Regions from separate parts of the Sphingomonas sp. FW306-05-A genome, predicted to be linked through region 1. Evidence: riboswitches for the same ligand, from Rfam matches in the RefSeq annotation. Region 1 holds a riboswitch; the other holds the start of a gene.
What was found. Region 1 has a riboswitch for thiamine pyrophosphate ahead of thiC (phosphomethylpyrimidine synthase ThiC). Riboswitches for the same ligand answer to the same signal wherever they lie in the genome.
Positions count from the first base shown of each region.

Region 2: it holds a riboswitch for thiamine pyrophosphate, as region 1 does, so the genes downstream of both, AC3WJR_RS08155 (TonB-dependent receptor) here and thiC (phosphomethylpyrimidine synthase ThiC) in region 1, are expected to answer to the same signal.

Region 1 covers NZ_JBYSXN010000002.1:1,396,041-1,404,026, forward strand. Annotated here, with positions in the region: gene AC3WJR_RS15250 (hypothetical protein) at 1-662, opposite strand, end outside; gene AC3WJR_RS15255 (response regulator) at 737-1,189, opposite strand; gene AC3WJR_RS15260 (HWE histidine kinase domain-containing protein) at 1,186-2,229, opposite strand; gene thiC (phosphomethylpyrimidine synthase ThiC) at 2,524-4,443, opposite strand; TPP riboswitch at 4,485-4,593, opposite strand; gene AC3WJR_RS15270 (ferritin-like domain-containing protein) at 4,632-5,645, opposite strand; gene AC3WJR_RS15275 (ferritin-like domain-containing protein) at 5,697-6,701, opposite strand; gene AC3WJR_RS15280 (MipA/OmpV family protein) at 6,840-7,715, opposite strand; gene AC3WJR_RS15285 (DUF2141 domain-containing protein) at 7,825-7,986, opposite strand, start outside.
Region 2 covers NZ_JBYSXN010000001.1:1,813,147-1,821,132, forward strand. Annotated here, with positions in the region: gene AC3WJR_RS08135 (YkgJ family cysteine cluster protein) at 1-437, opposite strand, end outside; gene AC3WJR_RS08140 (hypothetical protein) at 549-920, shown strand; gene pnuC (nicotinamide riboside transporter PnuC) at 1,236-1,805, opposite strand; gene AC3WJR_RS08150 (phosphotransferase enzyme family protein) at 1,805-2,956, opposite strand; gene AC3WJR_RS08155 (TonB-dependent receptor) at 2,959-5,268, opposite strand; TPP riboswitch at 5,301-5,410, opposite strand; gene AC3WJR_RS08160 (alpha/beta hydrolase-fold protein) at 5,692-6,867, shown strand; gene AC3WJR_RS08165 (hydrogen peroxide-inducible genes activator) at 7,393-7,986, shown strand, end outside.

The sequences.
Region 1 (7,986 bases):
TCCTCTCGTACGGCGATTCGTTGCGCAAGCGTCGCGCCTGACGGCAACCCGTCGTTGGGATTGGCCTCGTAGGAAACGAGCCGGTAGCCCAACGCTTTGGCGCGTCGGCCCATTCTGCCGAATGCCGCTTCGCCGAGGTAGAAACCATCGTCATCGTCGAAATACGGAAGGTTCGGCTGCCGGACAAACGGGGCGCGATACTGTTTCGGCGTGGTTGGCGGATCGTTTTGCAGTGCTTCCAGCGCGAGCGCATCATACCCGAGCGGTCGCAGTCGCGCCGCCAGCATTGCCGTGAATCCACGCCCCTCCGACCGCTCGTGACTTTCGTTGACGATGACGATCGATGTCTGCCGCGCACGTCGCGCGATTTCATCGAGGACGTTGGCCGTCGGCATCAGCGCTGCGCAGTGCGTTGCCGCGAAGTTCTTGCTGCTCGACGCGATGAGGTCTTCGCGTCCGAACATGCTCAGGGTCTGCGTCGCACGGTTCGAGGCGAGCGGATGATCCGGATCGATTTCTGCAAGGTTGGCGAGCTTCATCGCCAACAGGCCCGACAGGCTTTCAGCAGATCTGGTCTCATATGCGTTATCGAATGCGATGCCTTTGTCGGGACCGTTCGCGGCAGCGCCAGCGGACGCCACCAGCGCGGCAGAAGTGGCCAAGGCAAATGCGGGACGGATGACGGCAATTCGCCGAACTGTGAGCATTCGGAAAGATACCAGACCCTTACCCCGCGTTACAGCGCTTCTGTCCGGTCTCCGTCACCGGCGCGACCTCGTTCGGCAGACGCGGGGGACGGTGCTAATGCCGCTGGCGGCGAAGGCTGGTCGGCGATCAGTTTTGCCAGCACTGCCTCGAAATCCGCGTGCGCATAGGGCTTCCGGAGCATCGGCCGATCGTACAGGTCCGTGCGATCTCCAAGATCACCATAGCCGGTCGAGAACGCGAACGGGATGCTACGCCGGATCAGCATATCGGCGACCGGGTAACTCTTCTCTCCCCCCAGGTTGACGTCGAGCATTGCTGCATCGAAGCTTTCTCCAACGAGGATTGCGGCGGCCTCGGCAACGCTGGCTGCGGCGCAGACCGCGGAACAGCCGAGATCCTCCAGCGCCATCTCGATTTGCATCAGGACGAGCATCTCGTCCTCGACCACGAGGATCCTGCGGCCGGCGAGAAGGCCGGTCATTCTTCCGTCTCTGTCGAAACCGGTATCTCGATCGTGCACGTCACGCCGGCGGGCAGATAGTCGAGCGTCACCGCGCCGCCGAGCTCGTGCGCCAGGCCGCGCTCGATGACCCATGATCCGAACCCCTTGTGCGTCGGCGGCGTCACCGGGGGTCCGTCGCTCTCCCGCCATTGCAGCAAGAGCCGATCCTTGGCCGCCGAAGGCATCGTCCAGTCGATCGCGATCTTGCCCGCATCGTTCGAAAAGGCACCGTATTTTACGGCGTTGGTGGCAAGCTCGTGGAGGGCGATCGCGACCGAGAGCGCGGTCTTGGGCGACAAATGCACATTGTCGCCGACGATCGTGAACCGCTCGGTGCGGCCCGTGACGACCTTGAACGGGTGCAGGGCCGTATCGACCAGTTCGTGAAGGCCAGCGCCCTCCCAATTGGTGTTGGTCAGCAGGTCGTGCGACCGCGACAGGGCAAGGATGCGCGACTCGATCGCTTCCCGGATCGCGGCGGGTTCGGCCGGCCGGCGGAGCGCCTGAGTGACGATCGACTGGACCGTCGACAAGGTGTTCTTGACCCGATGATTGAGCTCGTCGATCAGCATCTTGCACCGAGCGTTGTCTTGGCGGTGGTTCGTTAGATCGACGAGCGATACGAAATGCTGAACGACCGTACCGCCGTCGTCGCAAACCGGGCTGACGAACATCGACGCCCAGAACTCGCTGCCGTCCTTGCGCCTGTAGTGTATCTCCGGCTCGTGATCGCACTCTCCGCGGAATGCCGATTCGACGGTCGTCATCGTTTCCGGGTCGACTCCCACGGCGAGCAAGGACTGAAAGCTTTTGGCGAGCACTTCCTCCAGCGCATAGCCCGTCAGCTTCAGGAAGGCGTCATTTGCGAAGATGACCGGGTGGCCGGGCTCCACATCCGTAAAGACCATCGGCATGCGGGTCTTCTGAGCAGCCACGACGAACGGGCCAAGTTCCCGGCGGAACGTGTCGACTTCTGCCTCACCCTCTTTCTGGGCGGCTGACTTTGCCGTTATATCCACCGCGATTTTCCTTGTTCTGGCGCAGCTTACTCGATTTTCCTCGTTCCTCCTAAGGATAGTTTCAAGGGTGTAACGATGCCGTTATTGGCGCTTCCTTTGTGTCGGTCGCGCTTTTGGAAGGTTTGATTGCCATGAGGCCAAATGGTCTTGTCGCGGGAGCGTCAGAGCCGGACGCTGCCCACCCTTGCGTTGCCGCGCAGAGCAACGGCCTATCGCGCCTAGGACTCCCGGGCTCCTGCTTTCACAGGAGCCCGCAGAAGTCTTGTACAAGGCCGGGGCGACGGACGGGCGCGCTTACTCCGCCGGCAGGTAAATCTCCCCGCCCTTCTCCCGGAAGGTTTCACTCATCGCCGCCATTCCGGCCTCCGCATCGGCATGCGTCGTGCCCTTGGCGAACGCCGCGCGGTCCGCGTCGACCGCCTGCCCCGCGCCCGCCGCGAGGAAGCCGTCCGCCGGGCCGTTCTGCTTCGCCGCAAAGTCGCGCACTTCCTGCGTGATCTTCATCGAACAGAATTTCGGCCCGCACATCGAGCAGAAATGCGCGGTCTTGGCGCCTTCTGCGGGGAGCGTCTGGTCGTGGTACTGCTCGGCGGTGTCCGGGTCCAACGACAGGTTGAACTGGTCGCGCCAGCGGAAGTCGAAGCGCGCGCGCGACAGGGCGTCGTCGCGCATCTTGGCCGCCGGGTGGCCCTTCGCGAGATCGGCGGCGTGCGCGGCGAGCTTGTAGGTCACCACGCCGACCTTGACGTCGTCGCGGTCGGGGAGGCCCAGATGCTCCTTGGGCGTGACGTAACAAAGCATCGCGGTGCCGTACCAACCGATCATCGCGGCACCGATTCCGCTGGTGATATGATCGTAGCCCGGCGCAATATCGGTGGTGAGCGGCCCGAGCGTGTAGAACGGCGCCTCGCCGCACACTTCGAGCTGCTTTTCCATATTCTCCTTGATCTTGTGCATCGGCACATGGCCGGGGCCCTCGATCATCACCTGGACGTCGCTCTTCCACGCGCGGTGGGTGAGTTCGCCCAAGGTGTAGAGCTCGCTGAACTGCGCTTCGTCGTTGGCGTCGGCGATCGAGCCGGGGCGGAGACCATCACCGAGCGAATAGGCGATGTCATAGGCCTGCATGATCTCGGTGATCTCGTCGAAGCGTTCGTAGAGGAAGCTCTCCTTGTGGTGCGCGAGGCACCATTTCGCCATGATCGACCCGCCGCGCGAGACGATCCCGGTGACGCGCTTGGCGGTCATCGGTATATAGGCGAGCCGCACGCCCGCGTGGATCGTGAAGTAATCGACGCCCTGTTCGGCCTGCTCGATCAGCGTGTCGCGGAAGATCTCCCAGGTCAGGTCCTCGGCGACGCCGCCGACCTTCTCGAGCGCCTGATAGATCGGCACGGTGCCGATCGGGACGGGCGAATTGCGCAGGATCCATTCGCGCGTGTCGTGAATGTTGCGGCCCGTCGAGAGGTCCATCACCGTGTCCGCGCCCCAGCGGATCGACCAGACCATCTTGTCGACTTCCGCCGCGACGTTCGATGCGACCGCGGAGTTGCCGATGTTGGCGTTGATCTTGACGAGGAAGTTGCGCCCGATCGCCATCGGCTCGGATTCGGGGTGGTTGACGTTGTTGGGGATGATCGCACGGCCGCGCGCGATTTCGTCGCGGACGAATTCTGGGGTGACATAATCGGGGATCGACGCGCCGAACGATTCACCGTCGCGGATCAGTTTCTCCTTCGCCGCCGCGCGACCGAGATTCTCGCGGATCGCGACATATTCCATCTCGGGGGTGATGATTCCGCGGCGCGCGTAATGCATCTGGCTGACGTTCGCGCCTGCCTTGGCGCGAAGCGGACGCTTGATGACGTTGGGATATTGCGGGACGCCCGCCGAGCGATCGGGGCCGGTGAGGCCATTGTCCTCGGGGCGGATTTCGCGCGCGTCATAGGATCCGACGTCGCCGCGCGCGAGGATCCAGTCGCGACGGAGCTGCGGGAGCCCCTGGTTGATGTCGATCTGCGCGCGGGGGTCGGTGTACGGGCCGGACGTGTCGTAGACGCGCAAGGGCGGCTCCAGCGCGGACGGATCAAGCATGATCTCGCGCATCGCGACGCCCGCGCCGGGGATGTTGGCGTGCGGCACATGGATCTTGCGGCTGCCACGGATCGCTCCGGTGGTGACGCCAATTTCGGTGCGGGCAGGAATGTCGGCCATTGTATCGCTCCTCAAATCGGACGAGCGACAACGGAACCCGGGCGTGGACACCGCTCCCTCCCTCCGCCCGTGCTAACGGGATCAGGTTCAAACGGGTCGTAGCTTCAGCTACCTCTCAGCTGCTCTGGCGCAGCCCCCCGGGGAATATTGGTATGTGTACGCGCTCGTTCGCGCGTTGAAAAGAGGCCTCAGCTGGCGGCGCTGGTCTTGATCGTGCCGTTGATGCCCGCGGGGAAGAAGCCCCCGCCGACGACCGCGTTGCGGTTGAGATAGACGACGTTGAGCACCTGCCCCGGCGTGCGGCTGAAGGTGATGCCGTTGGCATCGGTCGGCACGAGGTTGGCCGTCGTGCCGTCGCCGATCCCCTGGTCGAGGTCGCTCGACCCGTCGAGGCTGTCACGTGCGTCGCTGATCGCGTTCGCGCTGGCGCGCAAGGACGGCGTCGCGATCCCCTTGCTGTACAGGACGGTGCGGATCAGCCCGGCGTGGTACGCCTCGGTCGCGAGGATCCCCGCGGCGGCGTCGATCAGCAGGCTCTGCGCGATTAGCGGCGCTGCACCCTTATAGGCGGTGACGCCGACGTCCTCGAAGATGAACGCCGCGAGCAGGAAATTCTCGTCGCTGGCATAGGGGTCGAAGGTGCCGGTCTCGCCAACGAGGCCCGCCGCGCGCGCCGCCAAGGTGAACGCGCCGTTCGCGCCACCGTCGATGTTGATCGCGGGCTGCGCGACGGTCGAGGTGCCGAGCACCGAGCGCAGGAACGCGACGTGCGCGACTTCGTCCGCGGCGATCTCGCGCGCATATTCGCGCACGATCGGATCGGTGAAGGTGACAGCACGCCCGCCGGTTACCGACCCTTGCGTGCCGCTACCGGTCAGCAGCGCAGCGGGAAGCCCCGCGCCCGTCACCGCGAAGCTGTAGAATTGCGCCTCGAGATATTCGAGGTTGAGCGCGAAGTTGAACGTATCCTGGTCCTTCAGCACGTCGGTCGACGCGGGACTGGGGGTCGCGGTCGCGGTTCCGGTCGGCGTGGGGGTCGGGGTGATCGTGCTGTCGGTGTTGGTCGCCCCGCAGGCGGCGAGCAACGCGCCGCCGCCGACCGCGACCGAGGCGGCCCCGGCGCTGCGGAGGAACTGGCGACGGGCGTCGCGGCGGCGATCGCTCGCGTCGATCGCGTGCAGGAGAAGGTCGCTATCGATCACTGGAAACACTCCGGTACGGGCGCGAAAAAGGAAGAAAGCATCGTGCGGGCGTCAGTTGGTGGCGCTGGTGGCGATCGAGCCGTTGACGCCATTGGGGAAGAAGCCCCCCTTCGCGACCGGCAAGGTGCTGAGATACAGGATGTTGAGCACGTTGCCCGTGGCGCGGCCGAACGCGAGGCCATCCTGCGCGGTCGGCACGATGTTGGACGCGGTCAGACCGTTGAGCGCGGGCGCCTGGCTGTTCGCGATCGTCACCGGGGAAATGCCCTGGTCGAAGTCGCTGACCCCGTCGAGCGCGTCGCGCGTGTTCGAGATCGCATCCGCATTGGTGCGCAGGCTCGGGGTCGTCAGACCCTTGGTGTAGAGCACGGTGCGGATGATCGACGCATGATACGCCTCCGCCGCGAGGATGCCGGCGGCGGCCTCGAGATAGACCTTGCTGGTCAGCAGCGACGATGCGCCGCGATAGGCGGTGACGCCGACGTCCTCGAACAGGAACGCCGCCTGGAGGAACGCCTCGTCGCTTGCATAAGGGTCGAAGGCGGCCCCCGCCGCGACGATCTTGGCGGCCTGCGCGGCGACGCTGAAGGCGCTCGTCGCAGTCGAGCCGATGTCGATCGCGGGCTGCGCGACCGCTGCGGTGCCGAGCTGTGCGCGGAGGAAAGTGACGTGCGCGATTTCGTCCTGCGCGATCTCACGCGCATATTGCGCGACGACCGGATCGGTGAAGGTGACTTGCCGCCCGCCGCTGACCGCGCCCTGCGTGGTCGTGCTCGCGCTGCCCGGGGTCAGCAGCGCGTTGGGGAGGCCGGTGCCAAAGGCAGCGAAGGAATAGAATTGCGCCTCGAGATATTCGAGGTTGAGCGCGAAATTGAGGATCGCAGCGTCGTTGTTGCTCGCCTGCGCAAACGCATTGCTGCCGACCGCGACCGCAGTCGCGCCGACCGCGGCGATGGCACCGGCGCCCAGCGCGGTGCGGAAGAACTCGCGCCGTTCGCTGCGGCGTTCTGCTCGCGAATCAAGCCGTTCGATCAGCTGTTGGTCGGTATCGGTCATCGCAGCGAAGCCTTCATCCTGGAAACACGCCAAGCGTTCGGGCTTGCGTGGCACCGTGCGGCGCGCGACGCAAGCCACGAATGGCGCTCCGGCGCGACGGTTGGTCGCGCCGGAGGAGTCGCTGCGGGAGTCGTCGGCTCAGAAGGTGTAGGCGACGCCGGCTGCGCCGACCCACTGGTTACGCGAGCCCGCGATCCGCACGATCGGGGCATCCGCGAAGCTGCCGAGCGTGCGCGAATAGGTGCCGCCCGCGACGACCTTGAAGCCGTGGAGCAAGTCGCCGGTCAGCGAATAGGTTGCCAGACCGCCGACCGAATAGTTCTTCCAGCCCTTGCCGGTGCTGTAGGTCGGCAGGCCGCTGGCGAGGCTCTGCGCCGGCGTGATGCTGAAGTAGGTCGCGCCGTAGCCGCTCTCGACATATTGCGCGGTGCCGAACAGCGCGACCGCGGCCTTGCGGCTGAGCGGGGTCAGATAATTGATCGACGGCTGCAGGATGCTCGACTTGTGGACGTTGTTGACGTCGTGGCGCATGCTCAGCGAGACCGACAGCTTGTCGTACGGGCTGGTGATGACGCCGGTCTTGCCCAGGCCGACATAGCCGCCGAGTTCGATCGCGGTGCCGGTCTTGCCGAGCGCGCGGACACGGCGGTCATCGATAACGCTCGGGGCCTGGCGATCGAAGTTGACCACGCCGATCGGGCCGAACTGGATGTCCCAGCGCTGGCCGGGCTGGTTGCGCGCGAGATCGAGGCTGGCGCGGTTGCCGATGACCGAGAAGTTGAAGCCCTTGACCGTACCGATCACGACGGGTGCCGGAACGACGCGATAGTCGTTCGACCCGTCATAATCCGGCAGATATGCCGCGCCGATGCCGACCGTCACCGTGTCCTTGTTGAAATCGTCCGCGATCTGGTTGTTGTCGGCGGGGATCGGTGCCGCATCCTGCGCGAAAGCGGGCGCTGCGGTGGCGAGCAACAGGACGGTTGCAGCGGCGAAGATGGAACGATGAGTCACGGGCGGCTCCGGAATACTGGAAGTGGGGCAAGACGAGGATCGGATACGAAACGCGTATTGTGTCGGGCGCGTAACGCGATGCCTTATGTTTGTTTCCGTGCGATCGGGGTCAGAGCAGATATCGCATCCGCACCTGTTGCCGATCTGCATCACTCGACAGCGTGAAGCGGGCGGCAGCGAAGCGCGGCGGACCGAAAGTTACCGACGGATTGCGCGAGAAACCAAAGCCTTCGCGCGGAATTCCGGCGAATGTGTCGAGCTTGTGATTGTT
Region 2 (7,986 bases), on a different contig from region 1:
ATCTTCTTCGTCCCGTCGCTAAACCAGACGGGTACGAGCTGATGACACAGGCTGTCGAGAACGGCCCCGGCCATGCCCTTGTCGATCGCACCGCCGCGACTGGTGGTGCGGACGATGATCGACACGCCTTCGAAGCAATTGCGCGGCGCGCGTTCGAAATTGAGCGAGACGAGAAGGCCGGACAGATCCGGACGCGCCTGCTCCGGCATCGCCGCGGTGCGTCTCCAGGCACAGAACCACGTTCGGCAGATCGTGGGCCACGTCGCATGGATGCCGCACCCCTGTGGCGTGAGGTGCATGCAGGGCGTTTCGCCGGGCTTCCGAAACTCCGGCGTATCCACGGTCAGGACGGTGCAACAGACGGTGCAGTCACCACATACGCGGTCGGGGAGGACCGGCCCGAGCAGGATGGTTTCCAGATTTGCCTCGGTATGCATTGCGCGGGGTTGCCTTGGCCGCCGCGGAAAGACAAGCGCCGTTGGCCTGCCGCGGACTGGCCGGCAGGCTCGTTCACGCACGAACGATCCTTGCCGCCATGGGCACGATTATTGGAGCACGCGATGAGCAACCCGACAAAGATATGGGACGGTGAACAAGTTCGGAACTGGCTGACGCGGCGCGTGGCGGCGGCGAAGCTGGACCAGGCGGCAGCGGATCGGCGCGGCTATGAGGCTTGCGACGATTACGACAAGGCCGCCGCCGAGGAATGGGTCTGCAGCAGGCTTCAGGGCGCTGCTGACGTCAACGACCAGCCTGCGTTTGCCAAGCGCATCAAGGACCTCATCGGGCAGGACGACTATCCCGTAACGGGGATCTACGACGACGTGCGTTTCGAACGACATGTGCGTAGCTATCTCCGGAAGCTGGCGAAGATGGTCAAGACGAACGAAGGGTTCGAGAACGCCCTGCGCTATCAGTGACCGGGGGGGATCGAACCGGGCCGTACCAATCCGGCACAGCCTGATGATGGCCGTTTCTACGCGGTATGGAACTGTCAGAGCAGGTCGGCGTTTGCGTGCGGGATTGGTTAACTCGTTCTTCAGGAAGCAGAACATGGTACGCAGGACTTACGGATCGGCTCTGTCCAAAAGGGCTGCACAGGTTCCACGGCGGCTCAATGACGATCCGCGCGCTGGGCTCACCCCGATCGAACTGCAGATGCTTGACAAGGCCCTCAAAGTCGCAGGCTGATCCTAGCCTATGGTGGCGCGGCGGTCCGCACGAAAATCCGTCTGTCAGACGATGGATGCAGCAGGCCCCGCCCGCCGCCACTCGCGATATCCGGCGATCGCCAGTCCGATCATGGCTGCATACAATCCAGCGGTCAGCGTCAGCCCCTTAAAAGCGAACATGCCGACGTAGGCGACATCGACGACTATCCACAGCAGCCAGTTTTCGCAATGTCGCCGCGCCGTCCAATATTGTGCGACAAGGCTGAAGCTGCTGAGAGTGGCGTCGATCCACGGTAGTGCAGCGTCGGTATGATGGCTGGTGAACCATCCGATCGCAATCGCACCGATCGCCCCGCCACTCAGCCCCATCAGCGCGTGTGATCGTTTCAGCGGCACCACGACGACCGCCCCCGTATCACGCTTGCCCCGCGCCCAGACCAGCCAGCCATACAGGATACCAACGGCGAACACCGCCTGCAGCACCATGTCGGCGTAGAGGCGCACGTCGAGGAACAGCTTGAAATACAGGCCGCACGCGATGAGGTTGAGCGGCCAGCACAGCAGATTGCGCCGTGCCGTCAGCCAGATCGCCAGGAAGCTGACGACGACCGCGACGATCTCCAGCGTCGACATCAACCGCCCGCCGCCGCGCCGACCTGCGCCATGAAATCCTGGCCGGGTGCGGACAGGAACCATTGGGCATGGCCAATGACATACGCGTCCCAGGCATGCATCGCGGCCGCAGGATCCCCCAAGACGCCTGCGAAATACGCGATCTCGGACAGGGCGAATTCGATATGCACCAGCGGCAGCAGTCGAACGACTGTCTCGATCTCGGCGCAGCTCAAGGGCCGGATCGTCGCATAGCCCGCGATCAACGACAGCGCCGCCGCCGGATCGGCGATGGCATCATCGTCGTCACCCAGTCGCAGCCATTCCACCGCCGTCCGCTCGATCGCGGTGGCGAGGTCGTGCAGCGCGCAAGTCCGGTCGGACAATCCGAAGTCGAACACCGTCGCAACCGTGCCGTCCGCAGCCCAGAGCAGATTGGACGGATGCCAATCGTTATGCGTCCAAAGCGAAGGCTGATCGGCAAGGCGCGCCGCCAGCCCTCCCGCCAGTGCTTCGAAAAGCAGCTCCAGTTCCTTGCGCCACGGCAAGGTGGCGAGGAAAGCCGCCAGCGTGGGGCGTGCCGCGACATAGGCCTCTGCCGCCGCCATCGGATCGCTCGCCGGCAGGATGGTGAAGCTCGCGACCAGCGGTTGCACCGTGCGCGCCGGCGCGGCGAACGCGCGGGACGCCTGATGCACCTGGGCAAGCGCGACACCCGCCGCGTGCGCGTGGCCATAGGACAGGAACGGGGTCCAGGACGGCCTGTCCCGATACAGGTCGGCCCCGGTCGCGCGACGCTGAAGCTCGAAGGTCCCCTCGCCCATTGCCAGGGCGCTGGCACCGTCCGCCGTCCGCATGATTTCGGGCAGCGATATTCCGGCCGCCGCGAGATGCGACACGAACGCATGTTCCTGAGACAGCTCCACCGCGGACCGCACGTGGCGATCATGCCGTTTCAGCAGGAACTGCCCGCGCGTCGTATCGATCAGCGTCGCCGCGGAAAACGGCCGCGGCGAATGCCACAGCAATCGCTCGATACGGCCCGCCGCCGGAAAGCGGGCAAGGACCGCGTCGGCCTCGCCCACCTCGATCATGGGCCAGGCGGGCGTCTCCAACGCGGTGCCCATGCCGTGCACCAGATGCCCGGTGGACGCGGGTGCGGCCTTGGCCATGCTCAGAAGCTACGCGACACGGTCGCGATGACCGCCGCACCGCTGCCGATGTAATAGGCCGGGGCATAGCCCGAAATCACCGTGCCCCCGCTCCCCACGACATCACGTGCGTTGGTGCTGACCGCCTGCACCCCCGCAAGCACGTGCGGATTGGTCACGTTGATCGCGTTAACGCGCAGATCCGTGCGTTTCCCGTCGATCCAGTCGGCCAGATGAACGCCGACCGACAGGTCGAGCGTCGCATAGCCCGCGATCCGCTCGTCGTTCATGAACGTCGCATATTGGGGTCCGAGATACTTGCCCGCGATGCTGCCGAACAAATGCCCGTCATCATAGGTGCCGCCCGCGCCGAACTGGACGCTCGGGCTGGACACCGCATGCTTGCCGCGCGTGGGGAGGAAATCGCCGCCGACCGGCAGATCATCGTCGATCCGCGCGTGCAGATACTCGCCCGAAAGATAGACGCTGACGCCCTTCGCCGGGCGATAATCGATTTCCGCATCGACTCCGTACGTTGTCTGCCCCCCGGCATTGAGCGTCGAGTTCACCTGCGCGCCGCCGACGTCGATCACCGTCGCCAGTTGCCGGTTGCGGAACTTGTAGTGGAAGGCAGTCGCCGATGCGGACAGATTGGGCCCGATGTAGCGATAGCCAAGCTCCTGCGAGACCGAATATTCGTTCTTCAGCGCGTTCGTCCCGCGGGTAGAAACCACGCCGCCGTCATAGCTGTCGTAGAGCGTGAATTCGTTGGGCGTCCGGAAATTGGTCGTGATGTTGGCGAAAATCTGCTGACGATCGCTCAACGCATAATGGATCGCGGCACGCGGCAAGGCGGCGAAACTGTCCTTGCGGACCCGCGTTTGCGGCCCCGGGAGATAGTTGCGACCATTGCGCAGCAAGTTGACGCCCTTGAAACCGGCGTCGAGCGTCAGGCGCGGGGTGAGCGCGATACTGTCGGCGAGGAAGAAGCCCTTGGTCACCGTGACGGTGCGCTGATTCTCATAAGCGAGCAGGCGGCCATCCGCAGTCTGGATCGCCCTGTCGCGGTATCCCCATCGGTCGGTCGGGTTCCCGTCCGGATCGACATTGGTGTACGTCTGCGTGACCCGGTCCGTCCCGTAATCGAACCAAAGGCCGCCCGTGATCCGGTGCATCCCCGCCTGCAACGTCAGCGTGGTGACATTGCCGGTGCGCATCTGGTCGCCGGTGTAATTGCCGAGCACCGTCGCGACGCCATCCACCGCGCCCGGCAGAACGATCGGCTGCGTCAGTTCCTCATTGCCGAGGAAGTTGCCGGTCGTGGCAAGCTGCGTGCCGTACGGCGAATTGCCGTAGCCGAACTGCAAATAGGTCGTGTTGTCGAGCGTCAGCCGGTCGTTCAGTTTGAGATGCACCGGAGCCGACGCATAAAGGTTACGGAACGGGGCCCGGTAAAGCCGCCAGTAATTGGTGTTTCCCGCGGTGTAGCGCGCATCATAGTTGAACCCGCGCCCCTGGGCCTGCCAGTCGGCGAGTGTCGGGCTGGGATAGCTCGATGCATTGGCGTTGTTGTACGACAGCGCCAGGCTGGCGCGGTTGCCGTCGCCCCAGTCACGCAGCAGCTTGGCGTCGACATGCTGGCGCGTGTCGAAGCCAGCCCCGCGCCAATTGTCCGCGCGTGTGTACGAATAGGAAACGAACGCCTTCACGCCCGTCCGCCCGATCTCACCCGTATCGACCCGTGCGAACACCCGCCGCGCATCGTACGAGCCGAGCGACACGTCGAGCAGTGCTTGCGGCGCGGCCTTGGGGTCGTCGAGCGTCAGCGACAGTAGCCCGCCTGCCCCGCCCACGGTCGGGGAATCAATGTCCACCGACCCTTGCGCCAGGGTGATCGTGCGCAGGTTGCCCGGGTCGGCGAACTGCGACGGATACGCGTAATAATAGCCAATATCGTTCTGCGGCGCGCCTTCCATCAGGACGCCGATCTGATCCTGCCCCAGCCCGCGCAGCGTCAGGCTCGAACTCGTCGACAGGCCGTACGGGTCGCTCGATGCCACATTTGCGCCCGGCAACAGGTTGACGAGCTGGAACGCATTCAGCGTCGGGGCCTGCTTGACGATGAAGTCGGCAGAAATCTCACTCACCGCCTTGGGGGCGGTCTGGTCGGGCAACAGTCCTTCGGGATCGCGGTGTCCGGTGACGCGAATGTCCGCGGTGTCTTCGGTGGTCTGTTGTGCCCATGCGGATGCCGGCACCGTCAGAAGCACCGCCGTCAGCACCAACGCCCTGCGCCGGCTCCTCAACCCATCATACGAAATCATTGCTGGCATTGTCTTACGTCCACTCCACACGGAAGGACGACGGACGTTCCGCCAACCCTCCCTACGCCGGTATCAGCCGGATCAGGTTCAGCGGGTCATGGGCTGCAGCCCACCTCTCAGCCGCGCGTCAGCGGCCCCCCGGGGATAGCGCCTTCTAGGCGATCCGATCGCGTGTGCAAACAGGGATTGATGGCCCCACGGTCGCCCCTCTCCGAGCCGGCACGGACTTTGGCCGGATAGGCGTGGTGATGAAGCCTCTGCGGCCCCACGTCTCGGACGACAACAACAAGACAGCTGGCACTGGCACTATTCGCACAGAACAGGTAGCGTTTGCAGATTAAGGCGTTGCGGGCGGCAAAGGTTGTTGCAATACCTTGGTCAAGATCAGTCGATCGCCAAACAGGGCGGCACGAACACTTCAGGGAGAGCATGATGAAACGCATAGCAGCAGCGTTGTTGATGGCCGGTATTTCGGCCTTCCCGCTTGGTGCGCAGACAGTTGCGCCGTCCATTTCCGAAGACTTCAAGCCGTCATCGCTCAACCAACCCGGACAGCAATACCCGCAGGTGAACTCGCAAGGCTATGCGCGTTTCCGGATCGTCGCGCCGGAGGCTACAGCCGTGAAGGTCAGCCTCGGGTTGGGCGGACGCGGCGGTACCGTTCTTGCCAAGGCACCCGATGGCACCTGGATCGGCACGTCGGAAGGTCCGCTCGACGAAGGCTTTCACTATTACCACGTCACCGTGGATGGCGGCACGTTCAACGACCCAGGCGCGCTGAACTTCTATGGATCGACCCGCTGGGAAAGCGGGATCGAGATACCGGCGCATGATGCCGATTTCTACGCGCTGAAGGACGTGCCGCATGGCCGGGTCGAGCAGATCCTGTTCCCGTCGCCGAGTACGGGCACGCCACGTCGCGCCTTGGTCTACACGCCCCCCGGTTACGGGGACAAGCCGCAGACCCGCTACCCCGTCTTGTACCTCCAGCACGGCTGGGGCGAAGACGAGACCGCATGGAGCAACCAGGGCCATGCAAACCTGATCATGGACAATCTGGTCGCGGAGAAAAAGTCGCTGCCCTTCATCATCGTGATGACCTACGGCATGACGAACGAGATCAAACCCGGCAGCCCGGGCGGGCTTGCGAGCTTCGACATCCGGCCCTTCCAGACGGTGCTGCTGAACGAACTGGTTCCGTATGTCGACCGCACCTACCGGACCGTTGCCGATGCGCGACATCGGGCGATGGCGGGCCTGTCGATGGGCGGCTTCGAGACGAAGCTGATCGCGCCCAAGAACCTCGACACGTTCGCCTATATCGGGCTGTTGAGCGGCGGCACGGTCGGGATGGACGACGTCGGCGCAACGCCGGGGTTCAAGGACAAGGTGAAGTTGGTGTTCGTCAGCTTCGGCAGTCGTGAACTCGAAGGCAACCGCCCGCCCGCGCCCGGCGGCGGCCCCCGCCCCGATCCGCGCGCGAATGCGGCAGCGATCAAGGCCGCCGGGATTAACAGTGCGTTCTACGTTTCGCCCAACACGGCGCACGAGTTCCTGACGTGGCGCCGCAGCTTGCACGAGATGGCCCCGCTGCTGTTCCGGGATTGAGGGTTCGCGCGACAGGCCGGTCAGCGGCGTTGCGATTGGGGTGCCCCCTCTTCTTGCCCCTTCCCTTTAGGGGAGGGGTCGGGGGTGGGGCGGTGCCTCGCAGAGAAGTAGGTCCTGCTGAACTTCCCCACCCCAACCCCTCCCCCGAGGGGGAGGGGCTTTAGTTGCGGTCGGGGTGCCCCCTCTTCTTGCCCCTCCCCTTCAGGGGAGGGGTTGGGGTGGGGCGGTGCCTCGCAGAGAATTGGGTTCTGCTGGACTTCCCACCCCAACCCCTCCCCCGATGGGGAGGGGCTTATGTTGAGGTTGGCGTGATCCCTTCTTCTTGCCCCTCCCCTTCAGGGGAGGGGTCGGGGGTGGGGGCGGTGCCTCGCAGAGAATTGGGTTCTGCTGGACTGCCCCACCCCAACCCCTCCCCCGAGGGGGAGGGGCTTTAGGTACGCCAGATCCCGCCCCCGCATTCTCCCCGCAAGGACCCCGCAATCTCTTCGGGCGTGCCAAAGGCGTAGCGGCTCGGTACCATGCCCCATGCAGCGCCCACGAACGACGATCCGCCAACTCAGCTACTTCGTCGCGCTCGCCGAAGCCGGCAGCTTCACGCGTGCCGCCGAGCGGATGGGGGTGTCCCAGCCATCGCTCTCGCAACAGATCCGCGCGCTGGAGACGATCCTCGGTGCACCGCTGTTCGAGCGCGGTGGTCCCGCGATCCTGACCCCGCTCGGGCGTGAACTGCTGGAGCGGGCGCGGCGGATCCTGTTCGATCTGGTCGACCTGGAAGACGTCCGTGCGGCGTCGGCCGACGCGCTGGTCGGCACGATCCGGCTGGGCGTGTCGCCGACGCTCGGCGCCTATCTGCTCCCCGGCCTTGTCGCGCGGCTGCACCGCGAACATCCGACGCTGCGGATTCACGTGCGCGAAGGGCTCCCCTCTGCGCTGACGGCAGGCCTCACGGCCGGGGATCACGACCTGATCCTCGCGCAGTTACCCGTTGCAGGGCGCGGCTTCCACAGCGAGCGCCTGTTCCGCGAGCCGCTGTATCTGGCGATGGCCGCCGATCATCCGTTCAGCCAGAAGACGTCCGTGACCGTCGGCGATCTGGCGGGGCAAAACCTCCTGACGCTC